3 regions of the Streptomyces sp. TLI_55 genome follow, and region 3 is predicted to be linked to each of the others. Evidence: riboswitches for the same ligand, from Rfam matches in the RefSeq annotation. Region 3 holds a riboswitch; each other region holds the start of a gene.
The links. A riboswitch is a leader RNA that binds a small molecule or an ion and turns the genes downstream of it on or off. The one in region 3 is predicted to bind cyclic di-AMP.

Region 1 (7,649 bases), 1.4 Mb from region 3:
CGCGCCGGACGTCCGACCAGGTGGTGCGGCCGGCCGCGAGCAGCGGGTTCAGTGAGGGCCGGGCGAGGAGGGAGGCGTAGGGGGAGCCGAGCGCCAGGGCCGCCGCGCCCGCGTCGAGGACATGGTCGCCGAGGCGGACGCCGACGGTCCGGTCGGTGGAGCCGGGCGCGGAGAAGACGCCGTAGGGGAGGTTGTGCGGGCCGAAGGGGTCGCTCTCGGGCAGATCGAACGGGGGCATGGGGTGCTGCCTCGCTCTCCATCGCTTCGTAGGTCGGAGCACTGCGTACACAGGTGGTCGCGCCACACGTTACGGCCGAGTTACCCGTCCCGGCAGTGCCTAAAGAGTTAGCAATGTCCTGATAAGCATCGGTCGGAGGCGGCAATTCCGGCTTAGCTTCCTTTGGGGACAACGGGCGGGGTGGGGCCGTTCCGTGGACGGGACACGTGGGGGGACCCGTGGCCAGGAGTGCAGACGTGCGTGTGCCGTTCGAGCCCGACAGAGAGGTACCGGGCTTGATCGTGAAGTTCGGCGACTATCCGCTGCACCACGGCGGGGTCGGCGCGATCCGCAGCCTGGGTCGTCTCGGCGTCCCGATGTATGCGATCACGGAGGACCGTTACACACCCGCGGCGACGTCCCGTTACCTCGAGAAGGCCTTCGTCTGGCCGACGACGGGGACGGAGGAGCCGGAGCGTCTCGTCGCGGGTCTGCTCAGGATCGGCCGCAGGATCGGACGGCCCGCCGTCCTGGTGCCCACCGACGAGGAGGCCGCGGTGCTGATCGCCGAGCACCGCCTCGAACTCGGCGCCCGCTTCCTCGTGCCGCCCGTCGAGCGCGGCCTGCCGCGCCGGCTGGCCAGCAAGCAGGGGCTGCACGAACTCTGCGTGGAACACGGCATACCCAGCCCGACGGCCGCCTTCCCGCAGTCCTACGACGACATCGTCGCCTTCGCCGACCAGGCCCGCTTCCCGGTGGTGGCCAAGAACCGGGAGGCGTTCGTACGGCGCACCCGGCCGGCCGTGAACGGCACGACCCGGATCGGCACCCGGGAGGGGCTGCTCGCCCTCGCCCGTGACTGGGGCGAGCAGCCCGCGGTGATCCTCCAGGAGTACCTGCCGAGGGAGGAGGCCGAGGACTGGATCGTGCACGCCTACTTCGACGCGGACTCCACTCCGCTCGCGATGTTCACCGGCGTGAAGGTCCGCTCCTGGCCGCCGCACGCGGGAATGACGGCGAACGCGTACGTCGTCGACAATCCGGAACTCGCGGACCTCGCCGCGCGTTTCATCAAACAGATCGGCTTCACCGGAATCATCGACCTGGACCTGCGCTTCGACCGGCGCGACGGGTTGTACAAGCTCCTCGACTTCAACCCCCGCATGGGCGCCCAGTTCCGGCTCTTCGAGAACGAGTCGGGGGTGGACGTCGTCCGCGCCATGCACCTCGATCTGACCGGCCGCTCCGTTCCGGAGGGGGAACAGCGGGCCGGGCACCGGTACATCGTGGAGAACATCGACCTGCCCGCCCTCCTCGCCTACCGCCGCAGCGGCTATACGACGCCGCACGCGCCGGGGCGGGCGAGCGGGACCGAGCTGGCCTGGTTCGCGGGTGACGACCCGCTGCCGTTCCTCACGATGCTCGCGCGCTTCGTACGACCGGGCGCGAAGCACCTGTACCAGCTGTGGCGGACCAACCACCGCGGCGCCGCCGCCCATTGAGAAACCAAAGGCACCAACAGCACCACCACGAAGTGACGAAGTGACGTCCTGGGGAGGGACTTCGTGATCCGACCAGTCGCAGTCATCGGCGCCGGGCCCTACGGGCTGTCGACCGCCGCACATCTCAGGGCCCGCGGCATCCCTGTCCGTGTCTTCGGCGAACCCATGGTGAGCTGGCGCGACCACATGCCCGCCGGCATGCTCCTCAAGTCCACCCCGGTGGCCTCCAGCCTCGACGCCCCGCAGCCGGGCCACACCCTGGTCGACTACTGCGACGCGGCGGGCATACCGCGGCTGGTGACGGACGAGGACATCATCCCCGTGGAGACCTTCATCGCCTACGGCGAGTGGTTCCAGCAGAAGCTGGTGCCCGAGCTGGAGCGGGTGCGGGTCGTGTCCGTGGACCGCGACAAGAGCCAGGGCTTCGCACTGAAGCTGGATTCGGGCGAGTCGTTCAGCGCCCGCGCGGTCGTCGTCGCCACCGGCCTGTCGGGGCTCGCGCAGCTGCCCCCGGAGCTGACCCTGCCCGACGGACCCAGCCCGACCGGCCCCGTCTCCCACAGCTCCCAGCACCACGACCTCAGCCGCTTCTCCGGCCGCGAGCTCATCGTCGTCGGGGCCGGTCAGTCGGCGCTGGAGACGGCGGCCCTCGCGGCGGAGGCCGGCGCCCAGGTCAGGGTCGTGGCGCGCGGCCGGGGCAGCGTCGCCTTCGGGGCCCCGCCCTGGAAGCAGCCCCGGCTGCGCCCGGAGTCCCCGTTCGGCCGCGCCTGGTCCCTGTGGGCGCTCAGCTACTACCCCCACCCCTACCGCCGCCTCCCGGAAGGAGCCCGCCACTACCTGGTCCGCCGCGTCCTCGGTCCACTCGGCGCCTGGTGGCTGCGCGACCGCTTCGAGGACAAGGTCCGGGTCAGCGAGGTCCGCCGCGTCCTCAAGGCCGACACCGCGGCCGGCCACCCGTCACTGTCCGTCCTCACCCACACCGGCCGCACCGAACGCCTGGCCGCCGACCACGTCATAGCCGCGACCGGCTACCGCGTCGACGTCGCCGCGATGGACTTCCTCGGCCCTGAACTGCGCACCCGGCTCGCGGTCAGCCGCGGCGCGCCCAGGCTCGGCGCCGGATACGTCTCCTCGGTGCCGGGCCTGTACTTCACGGGCCTGCCGTCGGCGTCGTCGTACGGACCGGTGATGCGCTTCGTGTGCGGCACGGAGTTCGCCTCACCGCGGCTGGCGCGGCATCTGGCGGCGGCCCACGGGTAGGGCCGACGGATCAGATCTCCCCGGACTCCCGCAGCCACGCCATGAACTCCTCGATCAGCTCCGGCGGGTTGGCGTACTCCGTCGCGTGGGCCTCCCAGCCGGGGCGGTCCATGTCGAAGACGACGACGGGGAGTTGGCGGCCGAGGGTCTTCTCGATCACTCCGTCGGCGTGGAGGTGGCGGGCGAGGTCGATGACGGCGTCCTGGAAGTGCCGGCGGAGGAGGTCGGTGCGGGCGCGGAGGTCGTCGTCGTCCAGGACCCGGTCGAGGTCGAACTCGCCGTCGTACCAGACACCGAGTTGCTTGACCTCTTCCACGTACACCCGGCTGCCCACCGGATCCTCGGGGACGTTGCCGAGCATCTCGAAGCCGTCGAGGAGCCAGTAGGCGTAGTTCCAGCGGACCTCGCCCTCGTCACCCGGGTACGTCTCCCGCTCGTACTGGCTCTCGGTGTTGTAGCCGATGGCCACGTACGGGTGGCGGTCGTCGTCGTCGAGGCGCCAGATGCGGAAGGACAGGGCGTAGATCTCGGGCTTGAGCTGCTCGGGGAAGCGTTCGAGGATGCCGGCCGCGGCGGTCCGCAGATGGCTCAGGAAGGTCTCCGGGTGATCGGTCACCCCGCGAGCATCTCACCCACAGGCCGACGCAACCGGTGGTGCGCGGTGCCCCGCCGACTCCCAACCGGAGCCGGTGTCAACGGATGTGAAAGGTGCGGCCGTCCGGTTCGCGTCGAGTCGGTGGGGGATTCCATCCGTATTCTCTGATCATGGCCGCACCCACCGCATATTCACTCGTCGCCACCGACCTCGACGGAACCCTCCTCCGAGGCGACGACACGCTCTCCGACCGGTCGCTCGCCGCACTCGCGCGGGTGACGTCGGCCGGGGCCCGGCATCTGGTGGTGACCGGCCGACCGGCCCCGAGAGTGCGGCCGCTCCTCGACGACCTCGGCAGCACCGGGCTCGCGGTGTGCGGGCAGGGTGCGCAGGTCTACGACGCCGGCGCGGACCGTCTGCTGTGGTCGGTCACCCTGGACCGGGAGTTGGCCGAGACCGCGCTCGGCAAGATCGAGGCCGAGGTGGGGCAGGTGTATGCGGCCGTGGACCAGGACGGGGTCGACGGGCTCACGCTCATCGAGCCGGGGTATCTGATGCCGCACCCGACCCTGCCCGCCGTGCGGGTGGGCCGCCGCGACGACCTGTGGTGCGAGCCGATCAGCAAGGTGCTGCTGCGCCACCCGGCCCTGTCCGACGACGAGTTGGCGGCGACCGCGCGCGGAGTCGTCGGTTCCCTCGCGACGGTGACGATGTCGGGCCCCGGCACCGTCGAACTCCAGCCATGCGGCATCACCAAGGCGACGGGCCTCGCGCTGGCAGCCGAGCACCTCGGCCTGGGGTCGCGGGACACGATCGCCTTCGGTGACATGCCCAACGACATCCCCATGTTCGACTGGGCGGCCCACGGCGTCGCGATGGCCAACGCCCACCCCGAACTCAAGGCCGTGGCCGACGAGGTGACCTTGTCGAACGAGGACGACGGCATCGCCGTCGTCCTCGAAAGACTCTTCAACTAGCCCTCGGCGAGAGGCTGGACGACCGGACCTCAGTACGCGCCGTACACGTTGTCGATCGAGCCGTAGACCGCGGCCGCGTAGTTGCAGGCCGCGGTGATGTTCGCGACCGGGTCGTAGGAGTCCCACGACGTGCCGGCCACGTGGTACGCGTTGAACGTCGGGTCGATCACCTGGAGCAGGCCCTTGGAGGGCGTGCCCGCGGCGGCGTTGGAGTCCCAGTTGTTGATGGCGTACGGGTTGCCCGAGGACTCACGGATGACGTTGCGGTAGATGCCGTCGTACGTGCCGGGAATGCCGTTCTGCGCCATGACCTGGAGCGAGGCGCGGATCCAGCCGTCGAGGGTGTCGGAGTAGCCGAGCGAGGTGGCGGTGACCGTGGTGGTGGTGGCCGCGGACGCGGTGGTCGCGCCGACGACGGGGAAGGCGAGTGCGGCGACGGCGGCACCGGTGACGGCGAGCTTGCGGGACAGACGCATGACGAAGTTCCTCTCCGGCGCCTGCGAGGTGAGCTGTCGGGTTCGGGCGGGAGCTGCCCGGCCATGCCCGAGAAGGCATGACTTCACCCCGAGCCGTACCGGTATGTCCGAAGACGTCCGGCCCGGCGACTTACCTGGGTCCCCCGCTCCTGCCGTGAAGTTCTCTGAGTGAGGTGAGCGGTCTACGGGCGGCGGCAGGATTCGGCGTCCGCCCGGGCCCGGAACGTATGCGACTGCACATGTCCGAAACAAGTACCGGATTCACAGATCGCACCTGTTGACCTTGGTGTCCGGCTTGTGCGCCCCGGAATTCCGGGGTTTTCGGACAAGGTGAGGGCAGGGTGAAGTGAGCCAACTCACCGTCGAGAACGAGAACGGCAAATCGGGCAATAAACCCTCAACTGGCGGTTAACCGGCGCTTCGTGGAATCCGCTTCTCCCAGGTCCGGTGGAAGACCACCTCGCCGCCCTCGCTGCAGATCACCTCGTTGGAGGTCAGGAACGCGGTCGCCTCGCAGGTGATCTCCGAGCGGGTGCGGACGGTGGTGTCCCAGCCCAGCTCCGGCCGGTGCAGCCGGATCGACCAGACCGAGCGGGCGCGGGCCGACAGCGGGTCCGACTCCTGGATCGTGTACGTCTCCAGTGCGTCCTCGGTGAACTCCAGGCCGTCGGGGTAGAAGCGGGTGCCGCCGTAGCGCGGGTCGACCTCCAGCCGCCACTCGCCCTTGGCGACATCCCGTACGACCAGCCGCTCGGGGCGGGGCTCGTCGAGGGTGGCCGGGTAGTTCACGCCCAGGGGTTCCGACTGCTCGGGCTCGCCGAAGCCGATGCCGGTGTCCGAGTCCACGTCATGTGTCCTGACCGGCAGTTCGAGGAAGCTGCCGGCCGGGTCCAGCGTGAAGCCGGCCTCGGACTCGGGCTGCGGCCAGATCCACGGCCAGTACGCGGAGGAGACCGCGAGCCGGATGCGGTGCCCGGGCGGGAAGACATGCCCGATGCCGTTCAGCTCGAAGACGACCTCCCCGCTCGCCCCCGGCTCCCACGGCACCGCCCGGTCCCGCCCGTGCCGGGCCGACAGGTTCAGCACGCCCCGGGTGACCAGCGTCGACGACCCGTCCGGCGCCACATCGCACAGCCGTGCGATCACCTGTCCGCGCGGCACCTCGCACGTCACCCGCAACCGCACCCGGGGCCGCCCCAGCACCCATGTCTCCTCACCCACCGCGAACTCGAAGCAGGCCGACCGGGCGTCCTCCTCCCGCTGATCCGGCGGCAGATCGGCGTCGTTCCCGAACGGGAAGAAACGCCCGGCGTCCACGCCCGTGTGCTGCGGGGAGCGGACGAGGACAGGGGCGCCCTGGAGGCCGTACGAGACCGTCGTGACGTGCGGGGAGGGCCAGGCCGGCTCGCCGACCCAGCGGCCGGGGAGCGTGTCGTAGACCGTGGCGGGGCGGTGGGAGTCGCTGATCCAGGACCGCAGCAGGGGTTCCCGCATGACGCCGGTGTCGACGCCCTTGAGGTGCTGGTCCCACCAGCGCAGGGTCTCCTGGAGGAAGCCGATCGCCGGGCCCGGCGGCAGCCCGCGGTCGGGGTACTGGTGGGACCAGGGGCCGACCAGCCCGCGGACCCGGTCCGGCGGCAGATGCTCGACCAGCCTGAGCACCGTGTCGCGGTACGGGTCGTGCCAGCCGCCCACCGCCAGGACCGCCGCGTCGATCGCGCCGTAGTCCTCGCAGACGCTGCCGTGCCGCCAGTAGGCGTCCCTGGTCTGGTGGTCCAGCCAGGTGTGGATGAACGGGTCGATGTGCTCCAGGCGCTTGAGCCACATGTCCCGCCAGGCCAGGCCCGCGTACTGCGGGTCCGGCGGCCGGGAGACGAAGGCCAGCATGGTCGCGGCCCAGGCGTGCATGTCGACGGCGAGGACGGAACCTCCCATGTAGTGCACGTCGTTGTCATAGCGGTCGTCCGTGGAGCAGACCGTGACGACGGCCTTGAGCGGCTCGGGTGCGAGGGCCGCGATCTGGAGGGAGTTGAAGCCGCCCCAGGAGATGCCGAACATGCCGACCTTGCCGTCGCACCAGGGCTGCGCCGCCAGCCAGTTGACCACCTCGACCCCGTCGGCCAGCTCCGTCGCCGAGTACTCGTCCGTGGGCAGCCCGCCGCTGTTGCCGTGCCCGCGGACGTCGACGCGCACGGAGGCATAGCCGTGGCCCGCGTACCAGGGGTGGCGCTGGAAGTCGCGGGGCGCGGTCCAGTCGGTCAGGCGGTAGGGCAGGTATTCGAGCAGAGCGGGTACCGGTTCCTGGGTGAGCGGTCGCCACACGCGCGCGTACAGCTGCGTCCCGTCCGGAAGCGGGATGCGCAGGTCCTCGTGGGTCGTCTCGTAGGGGAAGGACGTACGGATGTGCAGGCTCATCGCTGTGACCTCAGTGGACGGGGTGCATGGTGCGGCGCAGCCAGGGCGCCGCGGCCATCACCGCGAGGCCCGCGGCCACCGCGATGGCGCCGTTGACGCCGAAGTAGGCCGGGTGGGAGACGTCGTCGTAGAGCTTCACCGTCTGCGCCTGGATGCCGTTGGCGAGGGCGAGCGAGAGGAACCAGAGGGACATGGTCTGACTGGAGA
Region 2 (7,649 bases), 930 kb from region 3:
GTCCGGCCGTACGAGGTCCTCGGAGGCCGCCACGGGCTGCACCGCCCCCATGACCAGGCCCGCGGCCACCGCCGCGATCAGTGCGGCACGTCTCATGTCGGGATCCGATCGCCGATCAGGGCGAGGTTCTGGATCGCCGCGAGCGCCCACTGGGCCGAGGAGTTGGTGGAGATCCAGGGGATCTCCTCGGTCGTCCGCAGCACGGCCGGCGTCGTGATCGTCACCGGGTTCCAGTCGTTGGACGGGAAGTAGGTGTCGCTGCCGGTGTAGAACTCCTTCCACGCGCGCGTGGCGAGCGTCGGGTCGTTCCTGTGCCGGGCCGCGTAGGCGGTGATCCGCGAGTGCGCGGCGGGCAGCGCCGACTTCCAGGTGGAGCCGGTGAGTTGCTTCTTCTGGGCGTCGGTGGCGTTGTAGTACTGCGCGTAGTTCAGCCAGGCGGTGCGGAACTCGGGCTCCTCGTCGCCGAACAGCGACACGAGTTCGCTGTTGGTCTCGACGAGGCCGAAGACGGCACTCAGGTGGGACACGCTCACGGCCGTGCTCGTGGTGATCGCGAACTCGCCGGTGTCCGCGTCGAGCAGACCCGTGCCGGTGAAGAAGCCAGCCGGCTGCGCGGCGATCGTCCGCAGCGAGTTGACCAGCTTGCCCTTCGCCCTCTCGGCGTTCGGGCCCCGCCGCTCCCACTCGGTGAGCCAGGCCGCCGAGATGCCGCCCCAGTCGGTGCCGAAGCCGACCGACAGCGCGTGCCGGTCGCCGGGCGTGTAGCCGTCGGTGCGGACCTTGCGCTGCGGGTCGACCGCCAGGAACGTCCGCTCCACGTCGACGAGTTCGGACAGCAGGTCACCGGTGCGTTCGTCACCGGTGAGGAAGTAGAGGAAGCGGCGGTTGGCGGCCGTGGAGATACGGACCTGCTTGGCGCTGTCCGCCCAGTGCTGCACGCCGTGCCGGGTGCCGAGGCCCGCCCACTTGCCGAGGTGGTAGACGTCGACCTCGCCGGTGTGCCGGGTCATCGCCTCCGCGAACCGGAACACCTCGGCGGACCCGGTGCGCAGGAAGTGGTACCAGAGCCAGAGGTCGGTCCCCAACTCCGAGTTGTCCCAGGCGTATCCGCCGACGTCGTACCGCCAGACGTGCCGGTCGTTGTCGTAGGTGTGCTGGACGTCGCCGTAGTCGAGGAAGCCGTACCAGCGGTGCTGTTCACGCTGGTCGCGGTAGTAGGCGAACAGGTCGTCGAGGTGGTCCTCGATCGCCGCACGCGCCGCGTTGGAACGGTCGACGGGCGCCCAGTCGCCGAACACCCCCGCAGCGTGCAGTCGTTGGGGTGTCGCGGTGAGGAACGGCGGGGTCGCGACGGCGGCGGCCTGCGCGGCGAGAACAGCGGCGGAGGGGGTCTTCTCGACGGCCCAGAAGGTCAGTTCACTCGTCCGCGCGATGCCGTAGGGAGTGCCGAAGCCGGGCTCGTAGTCCTCGTACGTGATCTCCAGACCGCCGTCGGACTGCTCCTCGTACGTGTCCTGCCCCAACCCGTCGTGGTAGAAGCGCAGGTCGAGCGGCTGGGCCTCCGGCGAGTACAGCCATACGGTGGCCTCGGCGGCGTCTCCCGCCGCTCCGCGCACGTCCAGTTGGGCCGGGTGGCGCTGCCAGAAGTCCCGCAGACCGAAGGAGAGTCCGCCGCTCGCGCCGCCGACGTAACCGAGGCCTCCGGCCCGGCGGCCGGCCGCGGCGTGGATCCAGCCGTAGCCCGCCTTGGTGCGCTTGCGGACGGTGTAGCCGTCGGCATTGGGCTGGGTCAGGGTGTGGTCGCCCCAGGTCGGGATGTAGGCGAGGCGGTCGGCGACTCGGGGGTCCCAGGTCGAGATGTCGGGCAGCCGCTCACCGGCGATCTGGGCCGCGCGGACCGCCGCCCCGGGGTCGCGGCGCAGTCCGGTGATGCCCTGGACGGCCTCGCTGAACAGACCGCCCCCGGAGTCGGCGAACCGCACATGGCGGTCGTAGGGCCGGTCGCTCAGCGGCACGGTGAAGCGGACGCCCAGACCGCGCAGGAAGTCCCCCTGGTCCGAGCCCGGCGTCTGCTCGCCGTCCCAGACGAAGGTGTGCACGAGACGGAAGGAGTCGGCACCGGCGAAGAAGGAGAAGCGCAGCGTGTACGGCAGCCAGGCCCGCCCGCCGTCGCGGTGTCGGCCCTCGACGCGGACGACGGCCCGGACCGGACCGTCCTGCTCCACCTCGACCTTCTCGACCCGGCCGGCGAAGTGCGAGACGTCCGCGCCCTCCCGCACCGACTCCTGCCGCAGGGCGACCAGCTTGCCGTTCCGGGCGATCTCGGCCGACCCGCGCCGCACACTCCGTACGACGGTGTCGGAGCCCTTGGCACCGAACACGGCCGTGATGACGCCGGTCGACACCTCGACGCGGCCCGCGGACCGGGTGACCGTGACCCGCTGCTCCGGCGCGGCCGGGGTGCCCGCCGCCAGCTTGTAGGCGGAGGCCTTCGGTGCGCCCGGCGCGAGGGCGTGTGCCGTCCACTTCACCGAGCCGTCGGGCCAGTAGCCGGTGACCCAGCTCTGGACGGGGACGTCGTCGCCCGCGGCGGTCGTCAGCCGGAAGGACTGCTCGGGCCGGTACGCGCCGCGCGCCCACGGCACACCCCAGGCGGTGCTGGCGTGGACGTCGGGCGCCGAGCCCTCCAGCCAGTGCAGTTCGGTGGCGTCGGCGTCCGCCGCGGCGGCGGTGCGGGACAGCGCCCAGGAGAACTGGGCCGCGGCGGCCGCGGCTGCGGCGCCCTTGATGACGGTGCGTCGGTCGACGCCGGGCACGGGGACCTCCGGATGCGGGTGCGGATGCCATGACGGACAGAAAGCGCTTGCATCGCTTCGGAGATCACTGTGGTCCCACCCTCGCCTCCCTGTCGACGCTTTGGGCAGCCGCGCCACAAGACCGCAATGAACCGATCATGAAACGGCAAGACCACACACCGAAGGCCGGACCCGGGGATCGGGATCCGGCCTTCGGTGGCATCGGGGGAGCGTCAGCCGACGGCGACGCCCTTCGAGCGGAGGTACCCGACCGGGTCGATGTCCGAGCCGTAGTCCGGCGTCGTCCGGATCTCGAAGTGGAGGTGCGGACCGGTCACGTTGCCGGTGGCACCGGAGAGGCCGACCTGCTGCCCCTCGGTGACGGTCTGGCCGGCCGAGACCGAGAGCGCCGACAGGTGGGCGTACTGCGCGTAGTAGCCGTCGGCGAGCCTGATGACGACCTGGTTGCCGTACGCGCCGCCCCAGCCGGCGGAGACGACGGTGCCCGCGCCCACGGCCTTCAGCGGGGTGCCGGTCGGGACGACGAAGTCGACGCCCGTGTGGTAGCCGCTGGACCACATGCTGCCGGCCACGTGGTAGCCCGTGCCGACGGTGGCGCCGGAGACCGGGAGGGTGAAGCCGCTGGAACTGGTCGTCTCGCTGCTCTGGGTGGCGGTCGTCTTCTCCGACGACGAGGAGGAGGACGACTTCTGCGTGCCGCCGGAGGTGTCGGCGGACTTCTCGGTGCTCGCCGCTGCCTTCTTGCCCAGCGTGAGCTTCAGACCGGGGTGGATGAGCGAGGGGTCGGAACCGACGGCCTCGCGGTTGTCCGAGTACAGCTTCTTCCAGCCGCCGGTGACGTTCTGCTCGTCGGCGATCTTCGAGAGGTAGTCGCCGGCCTTCACCGAATAGGTGCGCACGGTCGCGGTGTTCGCGGCGTCCTTCTTCTGCGTGGCCTTCTCGGTCGCCGTCTTCGCGGCGACCGGAACGGACCGGACGGCCTTTTCCGAAACCGACTGCGCCACGGACTGGCCGGTGGCCGCGTGAGCGCCGGCGGCCCCCATCAGAGGCAGGGCGAGTGCGGCGCCACCGGTTCCGGCGACGGCGATCGAGCGGGTGAGCCGCTGGGACTTGGGGCGGCGGTGCTTACCCTTCGCGGGCATGACGAATTCCTCTCCGGCGCCTGCGAGGTGAGCTGTCGGGTGCGGACTGGAGATGTCCGGACGCACCGAGGTGCGACTTAACCCCAAGCCTGTTCCGGAAGACCGGTCCAGGCGGTTGTACCTGTGGGTCCCCCGCTCCTGCCGTTCACGGGTGAGTTGTGCGGATTCCGGTCGGCGGCAGGATTGGGCGTCCGTCCGGATTGGTGGCGAACGTAAGCGAGGAAGACGCAAAGGGACAAGTAAGAGGTTCCAGGGTGATTGCGTTCCTCTTGATCCGCCGCGGAATTCACGGTCACCCTCCGTGCATCGGCGGGCCTTCCGGAAACGCAATCACCCAGATTTTGAACGCGAATTACGTGAACATGACGGACGACTCAGGGTCACCGATATGACGCTGCTCACGTGCCGTTTTCACAGCTTCCCTAATTCCAGAGCGAGTTGGAATGAAAGCTATGGAAGCTGCCAATTCGGACAGAAAGCTCAGATGCGACGCAGCCGTAGAACTGCCGCATCCAGATCGCCCCGCAATCCCACCCGCAGACCGTGATGCAGCAATACGGCACCTCTGTAAATTTCGCCCGTTTCGCGGCATTCGTACGCGGCGGTGGGGTCGAGGCCGCGCAGCCGCAGCGCCGGAACGGGTTCGCCGTACCGCTGCGACTGGAGCCAGGCCAGGACGACGGTCTCGTCCCCGAGGACGTACTGCACGGCGCTCAGGCCGTCACCCTGCGGCGCCCGCAGCCGGTACTGGTCGCCGCGCTGCACGAGCGGCCGGATGTCCTTGTAGAGCTCCACCCACTCGCGGGCCTCTGCGAGCTCCTCCTCGGTCCACTCCGCGAGGTCACCGCCGACGCCGAGCACCCCCGCCATGGCGCTGACGAACCGGAAGCGCAGCGAGCTGACCCGCCCGTTGAGCTGGGTGTTGGGGCTGTCGGTGACCCAGGCCGCCATCACGCGCGCGGGGTGGATCTGACTGAAGCCGTGCTGGATGGCGAGCCGGTCGAGGGGGTCGGTGTTGTCGGAGGTCCACACCTGGTCCGTGCGGCTCATCACGCCGAGGTCGATCCGGCCGCCACCGCCCGAGCAGGACTCGAAGGCGACACCGGGGTGAGCGGCCCGCAGCCGGTCCAACAGGGCGTAGAAGGCGTGCACATGGTCGACCCACAGCCGCTGCGGATAGGCCTCGCCGGGCCAGCCCGCGTCGGTGAAGCAGCGGTTGAAGTCCCACTTCACGTAGTCGATCGGGGCGCTGGACAGCAGGGCGTCGAGCTGCCCCCACAGGTACTCCTGGACGTCCTCGCGCGCGAGGTTGAGGACGAGCTGATTGCGCAGTTCCGTCCGCTTTCGTCCCGGCTGGAACTGCACCCAGTCGGGGTGGGCCCGATAAAGGTCGCTGTCCGGGTTGACCATCTCGGGCTCGACCCAGATGCCGAACTGCATGCCGAGCCCGTGCACGTAGTCGGCGAGGGGCTTCAGGCCGCCCGGGAAGCGGTCGGGGTTGACCGTCCAGTCGCCGAGTCCGGCGCGGTCGCTGGTGCGGGTGCCGAACCAGCCGTCGTCGACGACGAACAGCTCGACGCCGATGGCCGCGGCCCGCCGCGCGAGGCTCCCCTGCTGCTCCTCGGAGATGTCGAACGCGGTGGCCTCCCAGGAGTTGAACAGCACCGGCCGGTCCTGGTCGGCGTCCGGGATGACGTACGTCCGCTGGTAGGCGTGCCACGCGCGGCTGGCGCCGCCGAAGCCGCCGTCGCTCCACAGCCCGGCGAAGACGGGGGTCGTGAACGACTCTCCCGCCCCCAGGCTCAGCAGCCCCGACTCGTCGTACCCGGCGCCGCCGGTGATCTGCACGCGCGCGTCGGGGAGTTGGGCCACCGCGATCCGCCAGGAGCCCGACCAGCCGAGCGCGCAGGCGTAGACCTCGCCGCGCTCCTCGCCGGCGTCGGTGTCGAGGGCGACCCAGGGCAGGTGCTGGTGGCTGGTGTGGCCGCGGCGGCTGCCGATGACCTTCTCACCGTAGGTGAGGGGGGCGCGCACGAGCCGGGACTCGGCGGCCCAGCGGCCGTGCAGCTGGGAGAGCCGCCAGTCCTCGCGGTCGGGCAGCGTCCAGGTGGCGGAGTCGGCGCGCAGCAGCTCCAGGGCGTCCTCGCCCTGGTTCTCCAGGGTGGTCCAGCGCTCCACCACGTCGCCGCGCATCCGGTAGTGCAGCGTGACGACGAGACCGCCGTCCCGGAACCGCAGCCGCAGCTCGTCGGCGTCGGCATCGGTCTCGTACGCCTCGAAGCTCCACTCGGTGCCGCGGCGCTCGTCGGTGCGCACCGAAAGGGCGGGCCGGACGAAGCGGGGCCCGCCCTCGACCGGATACTCCTCGCGTCCGTCGAGCGGGGACTCGAAGGCCCAGTAGTCGGGCAGCGGACGGATCGCGAGCGCCTCGGCGTCGGCCAGGGCGATGGTGGGGCCCCAGTGCAGATGCAGCAGCTCGTCGCCCTCGGTGAGGTGGACGGCATAGCTGCTGGCGGGCCCGGTCAGGAGCCAGGTGCGGCCGTTGGGGGCGATCTCCAGCATGGAACCTCACAGATACGAACAGGGGCGAACAGTGGTACTCAAGTATCAACATCATCGAGGCCTGAGGTGCCCGGATGCAACGCCTGTGGACAACTCATTGCCCCAGGAACCTATGTCGTATCGTCAAGAGCGTGCCCGTCGGCGAGCCGCGGCGACGGGGCCGGCTGGGAGGAGCCCCCGTGACGCAGCAGATCCCGTCGACCGAGCCCGAGCTGGCCGGAGTGCGCAACTTCCGTGATGTGGGCGGTCTGCCGACCGAGGACGGCCGGCGGGTGCGGTACGGAGTGCTGTTCCGCAGCGGCCATCTCGCGCACGCGACCGACGAGGACGCCGCGTTCCTGGACTCCCTGGGGCTGCACACGATCTTCGACTTCCGCAACGCCTCGGACCAGAAGCTGGAGGGTCCGGACGTCGAGCTGGCGGGGGTGCGCAATGTGAACCTGCCGCTGAGCGACCCTGCGGACGGCGCGGAGTTCTGGAAGATGGTCCGGGACGGCGAGATCGAGCAGCTGCGCGAGATCCTCGGCGGCAGCAAGGGGGCGGACCGGATGATCGCCTCGTACCGGAAGATCGTGAAGGAGCGCACCGCCGAGCATGCGCGCGTGCTGCACTCCCTCGCCGAGGACAGCGTCCCGGCGCTGATGCACTGCGCGGCCGGCAAGGACCGCGCGGGCCTGTCGATAGCGGTGACCCTGCTGGCGCTCGGGGTGGAGCGGGAGGCGATCATCGCCGACTACCTGGAGTCCAACGCCAAGCACCGCCGCTACAAGGTGCACCGCAGCAGCAGCTCGGCCGCCGCCTACTCCCCCGAGGTCATGGAGCTGCTCGCGCCGCTCTTCGACGCGCGCGCGGAGTATCTGGAAGCCGCCTTCGAGACCATCGAGGAGACCTGGGGCGGCGTCGATGCCTACCTGGAGCAGGGACTCGGCATCACGCCGCAGATCCGGGAGCGGCTGCGCGAGCGCCTGCTCGACTGACGGCCCACTGCACAGGCTTACTGCCCGGCGCCCACCTCGAAGAGCAGGTAGACGAAGGCCGCGAACACATGGCCGACGGCGATGTAGATGATCAGCCGCACCCACAGGGCTCGCGGGAACTTCTCCTCCATGTCGGTCATGGTGTCTCTCCA
Region 3 (7,649 bases):
GTGCAGGCGGGAGAGCAGGGCGATGCCGATGGCCCCGGACTGGGCGAAGAGGCCGATGCGGCCGGGGCGGGGCGTCTCGTTGGCCAGGGAGGCGTTCAGCCGTACGTCCGGGTTGGTGTTGATGACACCGAAGGCGTTGGGGCCGATGATCCGCATGCCGTACGCGCGTGCGTGCCGGACGAGTTCGCGCTGGCGCTCGCGTCCGTCGGGGCCGCTCTCGGCGTACCCGGCGGAGATCACGACGAGGCCCTGCACGCCGTGTTCGCCGCACTCGGCGACGACCTCGGGGACGTGCTCGGCGGGCACGGCGACGACCGCGAGATCGACGGGGCCCTCGATGTCGCGCACCGAGCGGTGCGCCGGGACGCCGTCGATCTCCTTGTCGGTGAAGGCCTTGTTCACGGCGTACAGGCGGCCGGTGAAGCCGGCCTCCCGGATGTTGTCGAGGATGCTGCGGCCCACCCCGCCGGGGGTGCGGCCGACGCCGACGACGGCGACCGAGCCGGGCTTGAGGAGTCGCTCCACGGACCGTCCCTCCGCGCGCTGTTCGCGCGCGTACTGCACGGCCATCGAGCGGTCGGTGGGCTCCAGGTCGAACTCCAGGCGTACGACGCCGTCCTCGAAGCTGCGCTTCTGGGTGTACCCGGCGTCCGTGAACACCTTGATCATCTTGTTGTTGGCGGGCAGCACCTCGGCGGCGAAGCGGCGGATGCCGCGCTCGCGGGCGACGGCACCGATGTGTTCGAGGAGGGCGGAGGCGACGCCGCGTCCCTGGTGGGCGTCCTGGACGAGGAAGGCGACCTCGGCCTCGTCGGACGGGGCGGAGGCGGGCAGTCCGTCGGCGCCGATGCGGTCGTAGCGTACGGTGGCGATGAACTCGCCGCCGATCGTGGCGGCGAGACCCACCCGGTCCACAAAGTCGTGGTGCGTGAAGCGGTGGACGTCCTTGGCGGACAGACGAGGGTAGGGCGCGAAGAAGCGGTAGTACTTCGACTCGTCCGAGACCTGCTCGTAGAAGCTGACCAGGCGATCGGCGTCATCAACGGTGATGGGGCGGATGCGCGCGGTGCCGCCGTCGCGCAGCACCACGTCGGCCTCCCAGTGGGCGGGGTACTCGTGCCGGTCCGACGAGGTCTGCATGGGCCCCAGAGTACGGCTCGCGTACGACAACGGCGCGAGGCAGTCTGTGGAGAGCGCAACAGGATCGCAAGAGGACGGAAGCCGGACCGAGGCCGCGGTCCGACGACCCACCCCGGACGGGACGTACGACCCGATCCGGAGACACTTCACGTGTGGGAAACTGGTCTAGACAACCCTGAACACCGAAGGGCAGCATCACATGGCTGAGCGCCGCGTCAACGTCGGCTGGGCCGAGGGCCTCCACGCCCGCCCCGCTTCCATCTTCGTCCGGGCCGCCACGGCCTCCGGTATCCCCGTGACGATCGCCAAGGCCGACGGCAACCCCGTCAACGCGGCCTCCATGCTGGCGGTCCTGGGCCTCGGCGCCCAGGGCGGCGAGGAGATCGTCCTCGCGTCGGACGCCGAGGGTGCGGACGCCGCCCTCGACCGTCTGGCGAAGCTGGTCTCCGAGGGTCTCGAGGAGCTCCCCGAGACCGTCTGATTTATCGGCGCCGGATGAATCACGGCACCACTGAAGGGCTCGTCCGAGTTTATCGGGCGGGCCCTTTCCAATTCCCTCTCGCGGGCAGCAGAAATACTTCCCCGCGAATTACTGCTTCTTTGTATACGGCCCTCGTGTTAATGCCGCAGGCTCGGCATGTTTACGGGATGTTGCGAGTTCCTCACACGCTCGGGCCGGTCTCCCGCGGCGCGGAATCGAAGGCGGTGCGCCGCGGTCGAGCGCTCGGTGTGCAGCGCGGTGACCGCACGCGCGCGTTCCGCGTCCCCGCGCGCCACGGCGTCGACGATCGCGCCGTGCTCCGCCCAGGACTCCACGGGGTTGGCGGGCGCCTCCACGGAGTACATCCAGGAGATCTTGTGGCGCAGCTGGGTCAGCATCGAGGTCAGCGCGGGGCTGCCGGAGGCCTGGGCGAGCGTCTCGTGGAACCAGCCGCCCAGGGAGCGCAGATCCTCGCTGTTGCCGCGCCTGGCCCGCTCCTGCCCCAGCCTGACCAGGCCGCGCAGGACCTTCAGGTGCGCCTCGGTGCGCCGCTGGGCGGCCCGGGAGGCGCCGAGCGGCTCCAGGAGCATCCGCATCTCCAGCAGGTCGGCGGCCTCCTGCTCGGTCGGTTCGGCCACGCACGCGCCCGCGTGCCGCCGCGTCACCACGAAGCCCTCGGCCTCCAGGGTGCGCAGGGCCTCCCGGACGGGGACGCGAGAGACGCCGTAGCGGCGGGCGAGGAGTTCCTCGGTGAGGCGGCTGCCGCGCTCGTGGACACCGGAGACGATGTCGTCCCTGATCGCGGTGCATACCGAGTGCGCCGGAATACGCATGACCGACCTCCGCTTTAATCCCCGTGAAACGTCGACGATTGACGTGTGTTCAGTGACTCTATTGCAAGGAACGGGAATTTCCGATGGCGGACCGGAATCCATGCATATTTTTTGGACAGCCGGGTGCCGAAAACGGCGAAACCCCGGCCAGGTGAGCCGGGGTTTCGGGAGATCTTGCGGTCCGCCGTCGGACGGCGGCGGTCACGCCGTGCCTCAGACGTTCACACCGTGCGAGCGCAGGTAGGCGACGGGGTCGATGTCCGAGCCGTACTCGGGAGTCGTCCGGGCCTCGAAGTGCAGGTGCGGGCCGGTGACGTTGCCGGTCGCGCCGGACAGGCCGATCTGCTGGCCCGGGGTGACCGTCTGGCCGACCGAGACACCGATGGACGACAGGTGACCGTACTGGGTGTACGTGCCGTCGTTCATCTTGATCACGATGTTGTTGCCGTACGACCCGCCCCAGCCGGCCTCGACGACGGTGCCGGAGCCGACCGCGTGGACGGGGGTGCCGCTGGCGGCGTGGAAGTCGACGCCGGTGTGGCTGCCGGAGGACCAGACGGCGCCGCCGGCCTTGTAGCCGGTGGAGATGTACGAGCCCGAGATCGGGGCGACGTAGGTGTTGAGGCGCTTGCGCTCGGCGGCGGCGCGGGCGGCGCGCTCCTTGGCCTCGCGCTCCTTCTTGGCCTTGGCGGCGGCCTGCTTGCGGGCCAGCTCCTCGGCCTTCTTCTGAGCGGCCTCCTCGGCGGCCTGCTGCTGGGCGGCGGCCTGGGCGTCGATCTGGTCGGCGACCGAGTCGCCGATGGTGACGACCGGGATGAGACCGGTCTGCTCGACCGCGGGCTCCGCGGCGAGGGCCGGGGCGGCGAGGGTGCCGATGACGCCGGTGGTGGCGAGGGCCGCGACCCCCGCAGCGCGGGCGGTGGTGCGCTTCATCCGGCTCGGGGCACGATGCTTCCCGGTGGGGCGCGTGAACGCCATGTGGAGGCTGATCCTTTCCTTCCCTCTCGCCTACCGGGTTAGCTGACGGGTTCGGAGCAGGAAGGTCTCCTACGGACCCCCTCGCTGACGCGCGGGCGTCCGATTCACCCCAGGGACTGCGTGGGTCCCCGGCTCCCCTGGCTCGCGCCGTACGGGGACTCGGCGATGACTGTCCGGTGCCGCGGGTGCGGCGCACTGCCTGACGGACAGCCCGGACGACGCTAAGCGGGGCCCCTTTCAATCCCCAAACGGATCAGGCAGTTTGTAGCGCATCCCACAGGGCAAACGGCCAACCAGCCTTCAATTCATTCCTTATTCGGACATTAAGGGGCCCTGGTGACGCATTCGTCACCAGGGCCCCTTCACGCGCGCGTGCCGCTACTCGGCTGTCACCACGGTCACTTCACCGATGCCGAGGGCCTCCACGGGCTCCTTGATGGCCGCCGCGTCGCCCACCAGGATCGTCACCAGACGGTCCACCGGGAAGGCGTTGACGGCCGCCGCGGTGGCCTCGACGGTGCCGGTCGCGGCGAGCTGGCGGTACAGCGTGGCCTGGTAGTCGTCGGGCAGGTACTGCTCGACCTGGTCCGCCAGCGTGCTCGCCACGGCCGCCGCCGTCTCGTACTTGAGCGGGGCGACGCCGACGAGGTTCTGCACGGCGACGTCGCGCTCGGCGTCGGTGAGCCCCTCCGCGGCGAGGGTGCGCAGCACCGTCCACAGGTCGTCCAGCGCGGGACCGGTGTTGGGGGTGTCGACGGAGCCGCTGATGGCGAGCATCGCGGCACCGGTGCCGTCCGGGGCGGACCTGAGGACCTGCCCGAACGCCCGGACGCCGTAGGTGTAGCCCTTCTCCTCGCGCAGGACGCGGTCCAGACGGGAGGTGAGGGTGCCGCCGAGGCAGTACGTGCCGAGCACCTGCGCGGGCCACACGCGGTCGTGCCGGTCGGCGCCGATACGGCCGATCAGCAGCTGCGTCTGGACGGCGCCGGGGCGGTCCACGATGACGACCCGGCCGGTGTCGTCGGCGGTGATGGCCGGCACCGGGCGCGGCTCGCCCGCCGAGCCGGTCCACGAGCCGAGGGTGTCGCCGAGCAGCCCGTCCAGGTCGACGTCCGTGAGGTCGCCGACGACCACGACGGTGCCGGTGGCCGGGCGGACGTGCTTCTCGTAGAAGGCGCGTACGGCGGCCGAGTCGATGTTGCGGACGGTCTCCTCGGTGCCCTGGCGGGGGCGCGACATGCGCAGGTCCGCCGGGAACAGCGTCCGGGAGAGCTCCTTGGCGGCCCGGCGCGAGGGGTTGGCCAGCTCGTGCGGGATCTCGTCGAGGCGGTTGGTGACAAGGCGCTCGACCTCGTCGTCCGCGAACGCGGGCGCCCTGAGGGCGTCGGCGAGCAGTCCGAGCGCCTTGGGCAGCCGGGAGACGGGGACTTCGAGGCTGAGGCGGACGCCGGGGTGGTCGGCGTGCGCGTCGAGGGTGGCGCCGCAGCGCTCCAGCTCGGCGGCGAACTCCTCGGCGGAGTGCTTGTCGGTGCCCTCGGAGAACGCGCGCGCCATGATCGTGGCAACGCCGTCCAGGCCCGCCGGTTCGGCGTCCAGGGGGGCGTCGAGGAGGACCTCGACGGCGACGACCTGCTGGCCGGGGCGGTGGCAGCGCAGCACGGTGAGGCCGTTGTGCAGCGTCCCGCGCGTGGGGGCCGGGAACGCCCAGGGCTTGGCCTCGCCCGCCTGGGGCTGGGGGTGGAATTCCATCGTGGCGAGCTCGGTCACTTGGCCGCCTCCTCGTTCTTGTCGCCGGCTTCGACGGTGGCTTCGGCCTCGGGGTCCTCGGGCGGGTCCGCGTCCTCGGCGGGCTCCCCCGCGACGGGTTCGTAGACGAGCACCGCGCGGTTGTCCGGGCGCAGACGGGCCTTGGCGACCGCCTGGACCTCCCCGGCGGTCACCTCCAGGACGCGGTCGACGGCGGTGAGGGCGAGCTGCGGGTCGCCGAACAGGACGGCGTAGCGGCACAGTTCGTCGGCGCGGCCCGCGACGGTGCCGAGCCGGTCCAGCCACTCGCGCTCCAACTGGGCCTGGGCGCGTTCCATTTCCTCGTCCGTGGGGCCCTCCGCGGCGAACCGGGCGAGCTCCTCGTCGATCGCGGCCTCGATGACCGGCACCTCGACGTCACCGGACGTCTTCACGTCCAGCCAGCCCAGGGAGGGCGCTCCGGCCAGCCGCAGCAGCCCGAAGCCGGCGGCGACGGCCGTACGGTCGCGGCGCACGAGCCGGTTGTAGAGGCGGGAGGACTCGCCGCCGCCTAGGACGGTGAGCGCCAGGTCGGCGGCGTCGGCCTCGCGTGTGCCGTCGTGCGGCAGCCGGTAGGCGGCCATCAACGCGCGCGCGGGGACCTCCTCCTCGACGACCTCGCGCAGCTGCTCGCCGATGATCTCGGGCAGCGAGCCGTCGCGCGGGGCGGGCTTGCCGTCGTGGGAGGCGATGGAGCCGAAGTACTTCTCCACCCAGGCGAGCGTCTGCTCGGGGTCGATGTCACCGACGACCGACAGCACCGCGTTGCCCGGCGCGTAGTACGTCCGGAAGAACGCGCGGGCGTCGTCCAGCGTGGCCGCGTCCAGGTCGGCCATCGAGCCGATCGGGGTGTGGTGGTAGGGGTGGCCCTCCGGGTAGGCGAGGGCGGTGAGCTTCTCGAACGCCGTGCCGTAAGGGACGTTGTCGTAGCGCTGGCGGCGCTCGTTCTTCACCACGTCCCGCTGGTTCTCCATCGACTCGTCGTCGAGGGCGGCCAGCAGGGAGCCCATGCGGTCCGCCTCCAGCCAGAGGGCGAGCTCCAGCTGATGGGCGGGCATGGTCTCGAAGTAGTTGGTCCGCTCGAAGCTGGTGGTGCCGTTGAGCGAACCGCCCGCGCCCTGCACCAGCTCGAAGTGGCCGTTGCCCTTGACCTGGCCCGAGCCCTGGAACATCAGGTGCTCGAAGAGGTGAGCGAGACCGGTACGCCCCTTGACCTCGTGGCGCGAGCCGACGTCGTACCAGAGGCACACCGCCGCGACCGGGGTCAGGTGGTCCTCGGAGAGCACCACGCGCAGCCCGTTGGCCAGGCGGTGCTCCGTTGCTGTCAGGCCTCCGGTGCCTGCCTGGTCTGTGGCCGTGTGACCCATGGGCATGTACGTCCCTCCGATCGCGGTGCGGTTGCCGTAACCGCGTTTTTCTGCCGGTCCTGCCACTGTATGCAAGCGTGTGGGGCACCGGTGGAGTTCCCGGTGGTCGTACGCCGACAGCGAGATCCCGTAGCCTGCGGACGGGCCGCCGTGCGGCGCGGGTGAACCACCGTCGGGAGAGCTGACGTCGGGTCGTCGTCCGCGTTGTCAGTGCCGGGGTCCACAATGGTCCGCGTCAGATCCCGTTCACGCTTGAGCAAGAGTGAGCCGAAGGGACGCGAGCGACCCGTAGGCGAGCGACCAGAAAAGAGGAGCCGGCAGCGATGGCCCGCCGCACCACGAAGACCCCGCCGCCCGACGACTCGTACGAGGAGAAGATCCTCGACATCGACGTCGTCGACGAAATGCAGGGCTCCTTCCTCGAGTACGCGTACTCGGTCATCTACTCCCGAGCCCTGCCGGACGCCCGCGACGGCCTCAAGCCGGTGCACCGGCGCATCGTCTACCAGATGAACGAGATGGGGCTGCGCCCCGAGCGCGGCTATGTGAAGTGCGCCCGCGTCGTCGGCGAGGTCATGGGTAAGTTGCACCCGCACGGCGACTCGTCGATCTACGACGCCCTGGTGCGCATGGCCCAGCCCTTCTCGATGCGCGTCCCCCTGGTCGACGGCCACGGCAACTTCGGCTCCCTGGGCAACGACGACCCGCCGGCCGCCATGCGGTACACCGAGTGCCGGCAGGCGCAGGCGACGAGCCTGATGACCGAGTCGATCGACGAGGACACGGTCGACTTCGCGCCGAACTACGACGGCCAGGAGCAGGAGCCGGTGGCCCTGCCCGCCGCGTTCCCGAACCTGCTGGTCAACGGCTCCTCGGGCATCGCGGTCGGTATGGCCACGAACATGCCGCCGCACAACCTCTCCGAGGTCATCGCGGCCGCCCGCCACCTGATCCGCTACCCGAACGCGGATCTGGACACCCTGATGAAGCACGTCCCCGGCCCCGACCTGCCCACCGGCGGCCGGATCGTCGGCCTCTCCGGCATCCGGGACGCGTACGAGACGG

Region 1: it holds a riboswitch for cyclic di-AMP, as region 3 does, so the genes downstream of both, CRP56_RS25365 (transglycosylase SLT domain-containing protein) here and CRP56_RS31750 (M23 family metallopeptidase) in region 3, are expected to answer to the same signal.
Region 2: it holds a riboswitch for cyclic di-AMP, as region 3 does, so the genes downstream of both, CRP56_RS35705 (M23 family metallopeptidase) here and CRP56_RS31750 (M23 family metallopeptidase) in region 3, are expected to answer to the same signal.

The regions. Positions count from the first base shown of each region.
Region 1 is NZ_OAOJ01000001.1:5,492,785-5,500,433, forward strand. It holds gene fahA (fumarylacetoacetase) at 1-238, opposite strand, end outside; gene CRP56_RS25345 (carboxylate--amine ligase) at 481-1,719, shown strand; gene CRP56_RS25350 (FAD-dependent oxidoreductase) at 1,783-2,979, shown strand; gene CRP56_RS25355 (hypothetical protein) at 2,990-3,595, opposite strand; gene CRP56_RS25360 (HAD family hydrolase) at 3,745-4,551, shown strand; gene CRP56_RS25365 (transglycosylase SLT domain-containing protein) at 4,581-5,027, opposite strand; cyclic di-AMP (ydaO/yuaA leader) riboswitch at 5,031-5,213, opposite strand; gene CRP56_RS25370 (CocE/NonD family hydrolase) at 5,436-7,436, opposite strand; gene CRP56_RS25375 (peptide MFS transporter) at 7,453-7,649, opposite strand, start outside.
Region 2 is NZ_OAOJ01000001.1:7,811,101-7,818,749, reverse strand. It holds gene CRP56_RS35715 (GDSL-type esterase/lipase family protein) at 1-96, opposite strand, end outside; gene CRP56_RS35710 (exo-rhamnogalacturonan lyase family protein) at 93-2,816, opposite strand; gene CRP56_RS35705 (M23 family metallopeptidase) at 3,029-3,958, opposite strand; cyclic di-AMP (ydaO/yuaA leader) riboswitch at 3,961-4,131, opposite strand; gene CRP56_RS35700 (alpha-galactosidase) at 4,439-6,520, opposite strand; gene CRP56_RS35695 (tyrosine-protein phosphatase) at 6,700-7,497, shown strand; gene CRP56_RS35690 (DUF6126 family protein) at 7,515-7,637, opposite strand; gene CRP56_RS35685 (helix-turn-helix domain-containing protein) at 7,634-7,649, opposite strand, start outside.
Region 3 is NZ_OAOJ01000001.1:6,881,704-6,889,352, reverse strand. It holds gene CRP56_RS31770 (bifunctional acetate--CoA ligase family protein/GNAT family N-acetyltransferase) at 1-1,140, opposite strand, end outside; gene CRP56_RS31760 (HPr family phosphocarrier protein) at 1,340-1,621, shown strand; gene CRP56_RS31755 (GntR family transcriptional regulator) at 1,759-2,454, opposite strand; gene CRP56_RS31750 (M23 family metallopeptidase) at 2,668-3,432, opposite strand; cyclic di-AMP (ydaO/yuaA leader) riboswitch at 3,445-3,607, opposite strand; gene CRP56_RS31745 (M16 family metallopeptidase) at 3,811-5,199, opposite strand; gene CRP56_RS31740 (M16 family metallopeptidase) at 5,196-6,590, opposite strand; gene CRP56_RS31735 (DNA gyrase/topoisomerase IV subunit A) at 6,908-7,649, shown strand, end outside.